Regions from separate parts of the Oceanobacillus sp. FSL K6-0251 genome, predicted to be linked through region 3. Evidence: riboswitches for the same ligand, from Rfam matches in the RefSeq annotation. Region 3 holds a riboswitch; each other region holds the start of a gene.
What was found. A riboswitch is a leader RNA that binds a small molecule or an ion and turns the genes downstream of it on or off. The one in region 3 is predicted to bind S-adenosylmethionine.
Positions count from the first base shown of each region.

Region 1: another riboswitch for S-adenosylmethionine. It lies ahead of MKY45_RS09830 (5-methyltetrahydropteroyltriglutamate--homocysteine S-methyltransferase); the one in region 3 lies ahead of MKY45_RS03735 (homocysteine S-methyltransferase family protein).
Region 2: another riboswitch for S-adenosylmethionine. It lies ahead of MKY45_RS11210 (carboxymuconolactone decarboxylase family protein); the one in region 3 lies ahead of MKY45_RS03735 (homocysteine S-methyltransferase family protein).
Region 4: another riboswitch for S-adenosylmethionine. It lies ahead of MKY45_RS21020 (O-acetylhomoserine aminocarboxypropyltransferase/cysteine synthase family protein); the one in region 3 lies ahead of MKY45_RS03735 (homocysteine S-methyltransferase family protein).

Region 1 is NZ_JBBORS010000001.1:1,928,166-1,930,368, forward strand. Features, by position in the region: gene MKY45_RS09825 (MDR family MFS transporter) at 1-97, shown strand, start outside; SAM riboswitch class I at 994-1,096, shown strand; gene MKY45_RS09830 (5-methyltetrahydropteroyltriglutamate--homocysteine S-methyltransferase) at 1,192-2,203, shown strand, end outside.
Region 2 is NZ_JBBORS010000001.1:2,224,261-2,226,463, reverse strand. Features, by position in the region: gene MKY45_RS11215 (LLM class flavin-dependent oxidoreductase) at 1-267, opposite strand, end outside; gene MKY45_RS11210 (carboxymuconolactone decarboxylase family protein) at 313-831, opposite strand; SAM riboswitch class I at 1,225-1,335, opposite strand; gene MKY45_RS11205 (acyl-CoA carboxylase subunit beta) at 1,674-2,203, opposite strand, start outside.
Region 3 is NZ_JBBORS010000001.1:739,448-741,650, forward strand. Features, by position in the region: gene MKY45_RS03730 (hypothetical protein) at 22-324, opposite strand; SAM riboswitch class I at 720-820, shown strand; gene MKY45_RS03735 (homocysteine S-methyltransferase family protein) at 938-1,990, shown strand; gene MKY45_RS03740 (cyclase family protein) at 2,017-2,203, shown strand, end outside.
Region 4 is NZ_JBBORS010000001.1:4,300,289-4,302,491, forward strand. Features, by position in the region: gene rarD (EamA family transporter RarD) at 1-519, shown strand, start outside; SAM riboswitch class I at 716-814, shown strand; gene MKY45_RS21020 (O-acetylhomoserine aminocarboxypropyltransferase/cysteine synthase family protein) at 908-2,203, shown strand, end outside.

The DNA.
Region 1 (2,203 bases), 1.2 Mb from region 3:
TGTATCCTTTATCGTAGCAGCAATTATTGCTATCGTTGGATTTATTCTTTCTTTTAAATTAAAAGAAGAAATAAAACCGGGAGATCGTGTCAGCTAAGATTTAAATAGGAAGGTAAATAAAGTACCAGCCATCGAAGCAATTTATCATTGTTAGATGTCTGGTACTTTTTTGATGTAGAACGGGGGAACGAAATTGTGTATTTCATCCCTTAAAGAAGTCTTAGTAAAAGATATGTGTAAATATAGTGGTAAAATAAAGATATATATTAAAAAACTTCAAAGAATGATAACAATGAAATTATCATATAGCAATATAAGACAGTTATTAAGATTTATAAGTGCTTTTTGAAAGTTAATACGATTTGGCGTTAAAAACGTGTTATAGCATATGGAGGGCTCTAACCATTGTGAATAAGAAACAAATAGATTGCGACCTTTATTGCCAATCTGCTTATTGCTGGTCTGCTAATAGCTAGTATTACGGCTATTGTCGTCAATCCAATGTTGATAACACATGGATTATCTAATATTTTAGCAGGCTGGAAACTTATCGAAATACAATTTTTTGATACTGTTTTTATGAATTTTCTTTACTTCGGCGGGTTTCTGTTTCTGTCTTATGTGTTGGGGATGCTGTTTGATTTGTTATACATGTTAATCCTTGAAGCAGCGAAAATAAAGCAGACAAAGGAAGTAATGCTTATGAGTTATGTGGCTCAATGGTTCCTTAGTGTTTGTTTTTATAAATTTTTTATTGAGTCCTTATTTACGAGGAATAGTGTATCGTGGGAAGGAGCAGCTATTTTATTTTTCTGCTTGTATTTGGCTGCTTTTGTGATTAGTGAAGATTATAAAATTTTTTCCGATAAAAAAAGTTAACGTAATCTTGATTTAAAATCAATTGCAGCAAGGTTCCTATATTTTGGGATTCTCCTTGACGAATTCATTGCTTCCATGTAAAGTAAACTGTAATTATTCGTATAATTCCATATATTCTTATCGAGAAAGGTGGAGGGACTGGCCCGCTGAAGCCTTAGCAGCAGACGTTGATTTGTACTGTGCTAATTCCAGAAGCATTTTTGCTTGAAGATAAGAAGAGATTTTATCATATCGAACCTCTTATATTTTCGGAAGGGGTTTTTTTAATGGAATATAGAATGAATATAGCAGATAAAGAGGAAGGGGTATTCGATGGCAATATCAGCAGAGACAAAAAATACACGGGCTCCATTCAGAGCAGATCATGTAGGGAGTTTTCTTCGTCCTCAGCGTTTAAAAGAGGCGCGTGCACAAAAGGCAAAAGGGGAAATCAGCTCAGAACAATTGCGTCAAATGGAAGATGAGGAAATTATCAAACTGGTAGAACAGCAGAAAGAAGCAGGACTTCAATCCGTGACGGATGGGGAGTTTCGCCGTGCCTGGTGGCATTTTGATTTTCTGGAAGGCTTAGATGGCGTGGAAGGCTATAGCGCGGAACAAGGCTTGCAATTCACTGGTGTGGAAACGAAAAAAAGAGGTATTAAGGTAACCGGTAAAATTGGTTTTAGTAATCATTATATGATTGAGCATTATAAATTCCTGCATGGTATTGCTGGAGATGCGGTTGCAAAATTTGCGATTCCGAGCCCGAACATGCTCTTTTTCCGGGCGGAGTTTGAAGAAGGAATTTATGAAAATGATGAAGCCATTATTGATGACCTGGTTGCTGCTTATCAAGGGGTGATTCAGGCATTATACGATGAAGGCTGCCGCTACTTACAGCTGGATGATACGTCCTGGGCAACCTTTTTCTCAGAGAAGGGCAGAAATTCGTTGATTGAAAAAGGAAGAAATCCAGAGAAAACAGCTGAATTATGTGCGAGAGCAATCAATGAATCGATTGCGAACAGACCAGATGATATGCTGGTAACAATGCATATTTGCCGGGGAAATTTCCAATCTACCTATATGTCAAGCGGCGGTTACGAGGCGGTGTCAGAAACGATTTTTGGCGGCCTACAGGTGGATGGTCTTTTCCTGGAGTTTGATGATGACCGCTCGGGAGGATTTGAACCCTTGCGTCATGTGAACCGTGATGATTTATTTATTGTGCTGGGTCTTATCACGTCTAAGTTCAGCGAGCTGGAAGATCCGGAAGCTGTTAAAGCAAGAATTACAGAAGCGGCGGGCTATGTACCGTTGAATCAGCTTTGCCTGAGTCCTC
Region 2 (2,203 bases), 1.5 Mb from region 3:
AATCGGAATCAATGGATCATGAGCCGGAAGCTGTACAGCATGCCGGACAGCTGCTTCATGACTATTTTCATATACACTGTAGGTTCCAAGCACATCAGCAATAAACATGGCATCAAATTTACCGCGTTCCAGGATTTTTGCTGTTTCTATCCAATATGACAGGTCATTATGTTTTGTCCCCTCGTCCTTTTCATGCTTCCATAATCCTGTCGAGTGAGGGGAAGGTGAATTTTGAATAAATCCATTCAGGTGAATTTGTTTTGTCATCGTTTCGATAAGCTCCTTTTCTCATAAATTTTCATCTTGACCGCTTCAATACGGGCAGCCTGTGGTATGTGCTGATGCCACCGCGATAAGCTCTTTCTCCTTTTCGGTCAATTTGCCTGCTTTGATAGATTTATGATCAAAAGCAGCAAATGCCTTGAATGTATCCGCATCAATGTCACCAAATTCGGTTAATCTATTAAAATAGGATGCTTTGTACAGCTCGTCTTTTTCCTCTTCATCAAACGCATTTAGCGCATTCACACCATGAGCAACCGCTGAACCAGCCTTTAGAGCTGTTGCAACAAAAATGGCCTCTGTTACTTCCTCTTTATCAGCGTTATTTTTTTTAGCATTCCCCACATGTAAATCAATGCAGTACGGGCACCCCGTAATGTGCGCTACGGCTACCGCAATTAATTCCTTTAATTTAACTGATAATTCACCCTCAGCTAATGCTTTATCGTTAAAAGCAAAAAAAGTTTGAAACGCTTCCGGTGCATATTCTTTTAATTCTGTTATCCGGTTAAAATAAGATTTTTGATATAAACTATCTGTTTTAGTCAATGAAATCTCTCCTCATACATTTAAAATTTTGGTTTGTCATACAGTGAAACTTCAATTAGTGAAGGTTTTTCGACGCACAACTCTTTATAATAGGACGGTTAATCGCAAAAGTTCTTCGATGGGACGAGTAATCGCAGTCCCAGTCCCAGTTTCAGCCCTAGGACATCGTGAACCTGGTCTGTTTCCTTTGCCCACTGATTTGTGCTGCGATAAAATCATACAAATTGTAAATCCATCTCGTTAATTTTCTTACAGCCACCATAATAATTAAACTTTACCTATCTAATTACTCGGTTTTAAGCCATGCTTGCCCCTTTGAAATTATTCCCTCCCTACCCTTGTTTAAAAATGAAAAAACCCCTTTTCCAGGAGAAGAGGGTTTCTTTACACACTGCCTCATCTCTCAAGTGAAAACTTGCTGGAATTAGCACCATTTTACTGCGTTTCCAGTAATGGTTGCTGCGGGATTATAGGACCAGTTCCTCCCCCGGCTCTTGATAAGGAATTACATTATTTAGTTTTTTAAGATTTCTTTATATGTTATCGAATTCAAAAAATATGTCAAGTGGAAATTTTAATTTAATGAAGCGTTTCTTGATCAAAATCTATTGATAATATTAGCAGATATCTTTTTGCTGTAAGCGGCGACTGGTTGTTTTATCACATGTAATTATATTTTCCTGCTATAGAGTACGATGCTAAATCGATTGAGCAGCTTTTTTCATCGTGTCCTTAAAATTCATCATTTAGTTTACATAATACAATTATGGTGAATTAATATTCTTTTGTTTTCAGTAAAAACGCTTAGACCACATTCTAGCCTAAGCGTTTCCATTATTTGTTTACACTGGGTAAACCCCATGTTTTCTCTCGGTAAATTGCTTTTTCTTATTCTGATAAATGATGAAACGTCTTGTCAGCTCGCTCCGAAGATGATCTGGATCAATGATATCATCAATAATCATTTCGGAAGCTAAGCGGTAAATATCAATGTTCTCTTTATAGGCGGCCTGCTTTTCTGCGATATATGCCTCCCTTTCTTCTTCTGGAAGCTGAGCGATTTTATTTGCTTCTACTGCATTCACTGCTGCTTCCGGTCCCATAACAGCAATCTGTGCATTTGGAAAGGCTAAACAGCAATCCGGATCGAAAGCCGGCCCTGACATCGCGTATAGACCAGCTCCATAAGCCTTTCGGACAATAACAGAAATTTTAGGTACCGTTACCTCACTCATTGCAAACAGCATTTTGGCTCCATGGCGAATAATTCCCTGCTTCTCCACTCTTGTTCCAATCATAAATCCTGGTACATCCGTTAAGAACAGCAGCGGAATTTCAAACGCATCACATAATTGGATAAATTTTGTTGCTT
Region 3 (2,203 bases):
AATTTTTTTATTAAAAGAGGCTTAAACCACGAAATTGGATTGATAGAAAACAGGTGTCAGCAGCTGTTTCGTACGGTTGACCCGCACAATCGTAGTGAATAAACAGAGACTGCCTAATAAGAATAAGGTAATGACTAAACCTGGACTTGCTATAAATGATTTATCTTGCTGGTCATTTCCGCCAACGCCTAAATCAGGTGATGATTGGGAATCAATCAGCATTTCATGATCGGTGAGAACGTAGCTGTGATGTACACCTGGGAATAATTGTGTCATTGGCAAAAGGATAATCATTAAAGCAATCATCAAATATCTATTCAACATCTACGCCCCCTTCCGTATGATAAATATATTTTTTGATTCGATTTCTTAAAGCGAAAGAATTAATTATACCAATAATGAAGAATAAATTCAATATAATGTCTACATGTTTTAGAATTAATTTGTATTATATGCTTATTTTTCGGGTGTGTCTATACTTTTTGAACATTTTATGAATTTTTCTCCATGAAATTAACATTCCTTTTTTTTTACGGAATTTAAACATCTGCTTAGAGATATAAAGCCGTGCGTGTTTGGAACTTCTCTCTATGATATGAGATATTTACAAGATTCATTCAAACCGATTCAAAAACCGCTGAAATATTTTTAAAATTTCTTATTGACATGGAATTCAAATAGATATATAGTTATCTACAACAAATAAATAGCAATACATTTTCTTATCCAGAGAGGTGGAGGGACTGGCCCTTCGAAGCCTCGGCAACAGACTTATAAAAGAACTGTGCCAATTCCAGTAGCGTTAGCTAGCAGATAAGAAGAGACATTGATATCGTACTCAAAACCTCTTCTTTCTGAAAGAAGAGGTTTTTTCGTGTCTATATCGACTTATCCGCAGCGAACCAAATAATTAAAAGCTTACAGGAGGAATGGAACGATGGCGAAAAGAAGTTTGGAAGAGCGATTAAAGCAAGGAACAGTTATTGCAGGGGAAGGATATTTATTTGAATTGGAGCGCAGAGGGTATTTGCAGGCGGGCTCCTTTGTACCCGAAGTAGCGCTGGATAACCCGGAAACGCTAAAGGCAGTTTATCGTGATTACATGAAAGCAGGTTCCGATGTAGTGCTTGCCTTTACATACAACGCACACCGAGAAAAAATGCGCATTATCGGTAAAGAGGACTTATTAGAGCCTCTAAATAGAAATGCTATTAAATTAGCGAAGGAAGTAGCAAAGGAACATCCGACAGAGGAAGCTCTGGTTGCAGGAAATATATCGAACACCAATATTTTTAATCCGGAAGATCAGGAATCCAAGGATAAAGTCAGAGCGATGTTTAATGAAATGGTTTCATGGTGTAAGGATGAGGATGTTGACTATATTAACGGAGAAACTTTTTATTACCATGAAGAAGCATTGATTGCTTTAGAGGAAATTAAAAAATATGATTTACCGGCAGTTATTACCTTGGGATTAATGGGTGAAAACATTTTACGTGATGGTTACACAGTGGAAGAGTCATGTAAGATTTTAGAGGATAACGGCGCCTTGGTTGTTGGGATGAACTGTTTCCGGGGGCCGGGCACGATGCAGCCGTATTTAGAAAAGATTCGTGACAAAGTAGACGGGTATGTTGGAGCACTGCCGATTCCATACCGGACAACAGAAGAGAATCCAACCTTCTTTAACTTGCCGGATGGAGGGTGCAGCTGTCATTTACCAACGGAAACAACCTTCCCGACTTCTCTGGATCCGCTATATCATAACCGCTATGAGCTGGCAGAATGGGCGAAACAAGCACATAGCATCGGCGTGAATTATATCGGTTTATGCTGTGGAGCTTCACCGGCAATGCTGCGTGCGGTTGCGGAAGCTGTCGGCATCGAAACAATTAATTCAATTTATTCTCCAGATATGCATAAACACTTTTTATTTGGTGAAGATGAAACATTGCAGGATCATATCACAGATTACAAAACAAAAGCGTAAAACAATATATTGGGAGGCGGCTTATCATGACAGTTACCAAAGAAAATGAAATCTTACACGCGTTAGAAACACTAAAATCAAAAACATGGGTAGATTTAACACATACATTCGGTCCTAATTCGCCGCATTTTGCCGCATTTAAAGATGCCGAGTTTGAAACATTATATACGCATGATGACGGGTTTTTCGCACAGCAGTTCAGTGTTTCCGGAC
Region 4 (2,203 bases), 3.6 Mb from region 3:
GGACAGGTCTTATCGTTCATCCTTGCCGGTATCGGCGTACTTTATTTAACACTGAGCTATGGTGTGTTCCCTTGGATTTCGCTGTTATTGGCCATCACCTTTGGCTTTTATGGATTGATTAAAAAAACACTCCATCTGCATGCAATGTATGGACTTACTATTGAAACACTTGTAGTGGCTCCGATTGCTCTATTGTATTTACTATTTGTTCCGTCAGAAGGATCTTTTACTTTTTCTCCTTTGTTTACATCGGACAATCTTTTACTTATAGGCGCGGGGGGTGTTACAGCAATACCTTTACTGCTGTTTGCTGCAGGGGCCAAACGGATTCCATTGGCAATGGTTGGCTTTTTACAATATGTGGCACCGACAATTATGTTCTTTCTGGGGGTATTTCTATATAATGAAACCTTTACGGTACATCATATGATTACCTTTGCTTTGATTTGGGCTGCACTTATTATCTATATGGCCAGTATTTACCGGGATGCACCGCGGAGAAAAAGAAGAAAGGCATAGTTTTCAGCCAGTAACGGCCCGGTTCGTCCAAAGGCCTTTAGGTCATACTTTTGTGATAATTCCTTCAGTAAGGATGAAAGAAATCCCCGCTGAAGGAAGATTCACTTTATTTCATCTATTAATCCCTAGTAAAACACTTGACTTTTAACCTGTAAAACTATATACTCGCAAGTAATTTCAAAATATTTAGCAGAATCTCTTATGAAGAGCGGCGGAGGGAATAGGCCCTGTGAAGCCCGGCAACTTGAACATTCAGGTGCTCCATCCTACAGATATATCATCTGAAAGATAAGAGAGGGTTCTAAGTCAGTTATCAGAGCTCTCTTCATTATAGAAGAGAGCTTTTTTCAGGTAAAAGAGTGTTTTCAATAAAAAGGGAGGAAATACAATGTCAAACTATCCAGTACAGCAAGACGAAACGATTTTGTTACACGGGGGGCAGGTTCCAGACCCGACAACCGGAGCACGTGCTGTTCCAATCTATCAAACAACCTCTTATGTTTTTCGTGATACAGAGCATGCACAAAACTTATTTGGATTAGCAGAGCCAGGTAATATCTATACTCGAATTATGAATCCGACGGTAGATACATTTGAGCAGCGGATTGCACAATTAGAAGACGGAGTCGGTGCTTTAGGTCTAGCTTCCGGGATGGCAGCTATTACGATGGCGATTTTAAATATCACCCGTGCCGGTGATGAGATTATCGCGGACAGCAATCTATATGGCGGGACGTATAACTTATTTGCCAACACGCTCCCCCGTTATGGAATCAATGTAAAATTTGTAGATGGAACTGACCCGGATGCTATTGAGGCTGCAATTACAGATAAAACAAAAGCAATTTTTGGAGAAATCATCACTAATCCAAGTTTATATGTTTTTGATGTCGAAACGGTGGCTGATATTGCTCATAATCATCGCATTCCTTTAATTATTGATAATACATTTGCCCCTTATTTTGCCAAGCCGTTAACCTGGGGTGCGGATATTGTGGTTCACTCCGCCACGAAATGGATTGGCGGACACGGCACAACCATCGGCGGTGTCGTTGTCGACAGCGGCAGATTTGATTGGAATAATGATAAATTCCCTGATTTTATCGAGCCGGATGAGAGCTATAATGGCTTAAAATATGCGGATTTAGGTCCTGCTGCATTCATTACCAAGCTGCGCGTCCAATTATTACGTGACATCGGACCTGCGCTTAGTCCGCAAAATGCCTTTTTATTACTGCAAGGCCTGGAAACTTTACACTTACGCATCAGGAAGCATAGCGAAAATGCAGAAAAAATAGCAGCTTACCTGGAAAATCACCCTGCTGTAGAATGGATCAACTACCCGGGGCTGGAATCACATCCCTCCCATCAGCTTGCTAAAAAATACTTAAAGGGCGGTTTTGGGTCAGTTATTACATTTGGTATTGAAGGCGGACGAGAAGCAGGCCGTACTCTAATCGATAATGTGCAGCTCTGGTCTCATGTCGCCAATGTGGGGGATGCCAAATCGCTTATTATCCACCCTGCTTCTACAACCCATCAGCAATTGACAGATGAGGACTTGGCAAAAAGCGGTACAACGGAAGAATTGGTCCGTTTATCCATTGGTTTAGAGTCATTTGACGATATTGTAGCTGACTTGGATCAGGCCATTGATAAAGCAACAGGAAAATCACAGGGCAAT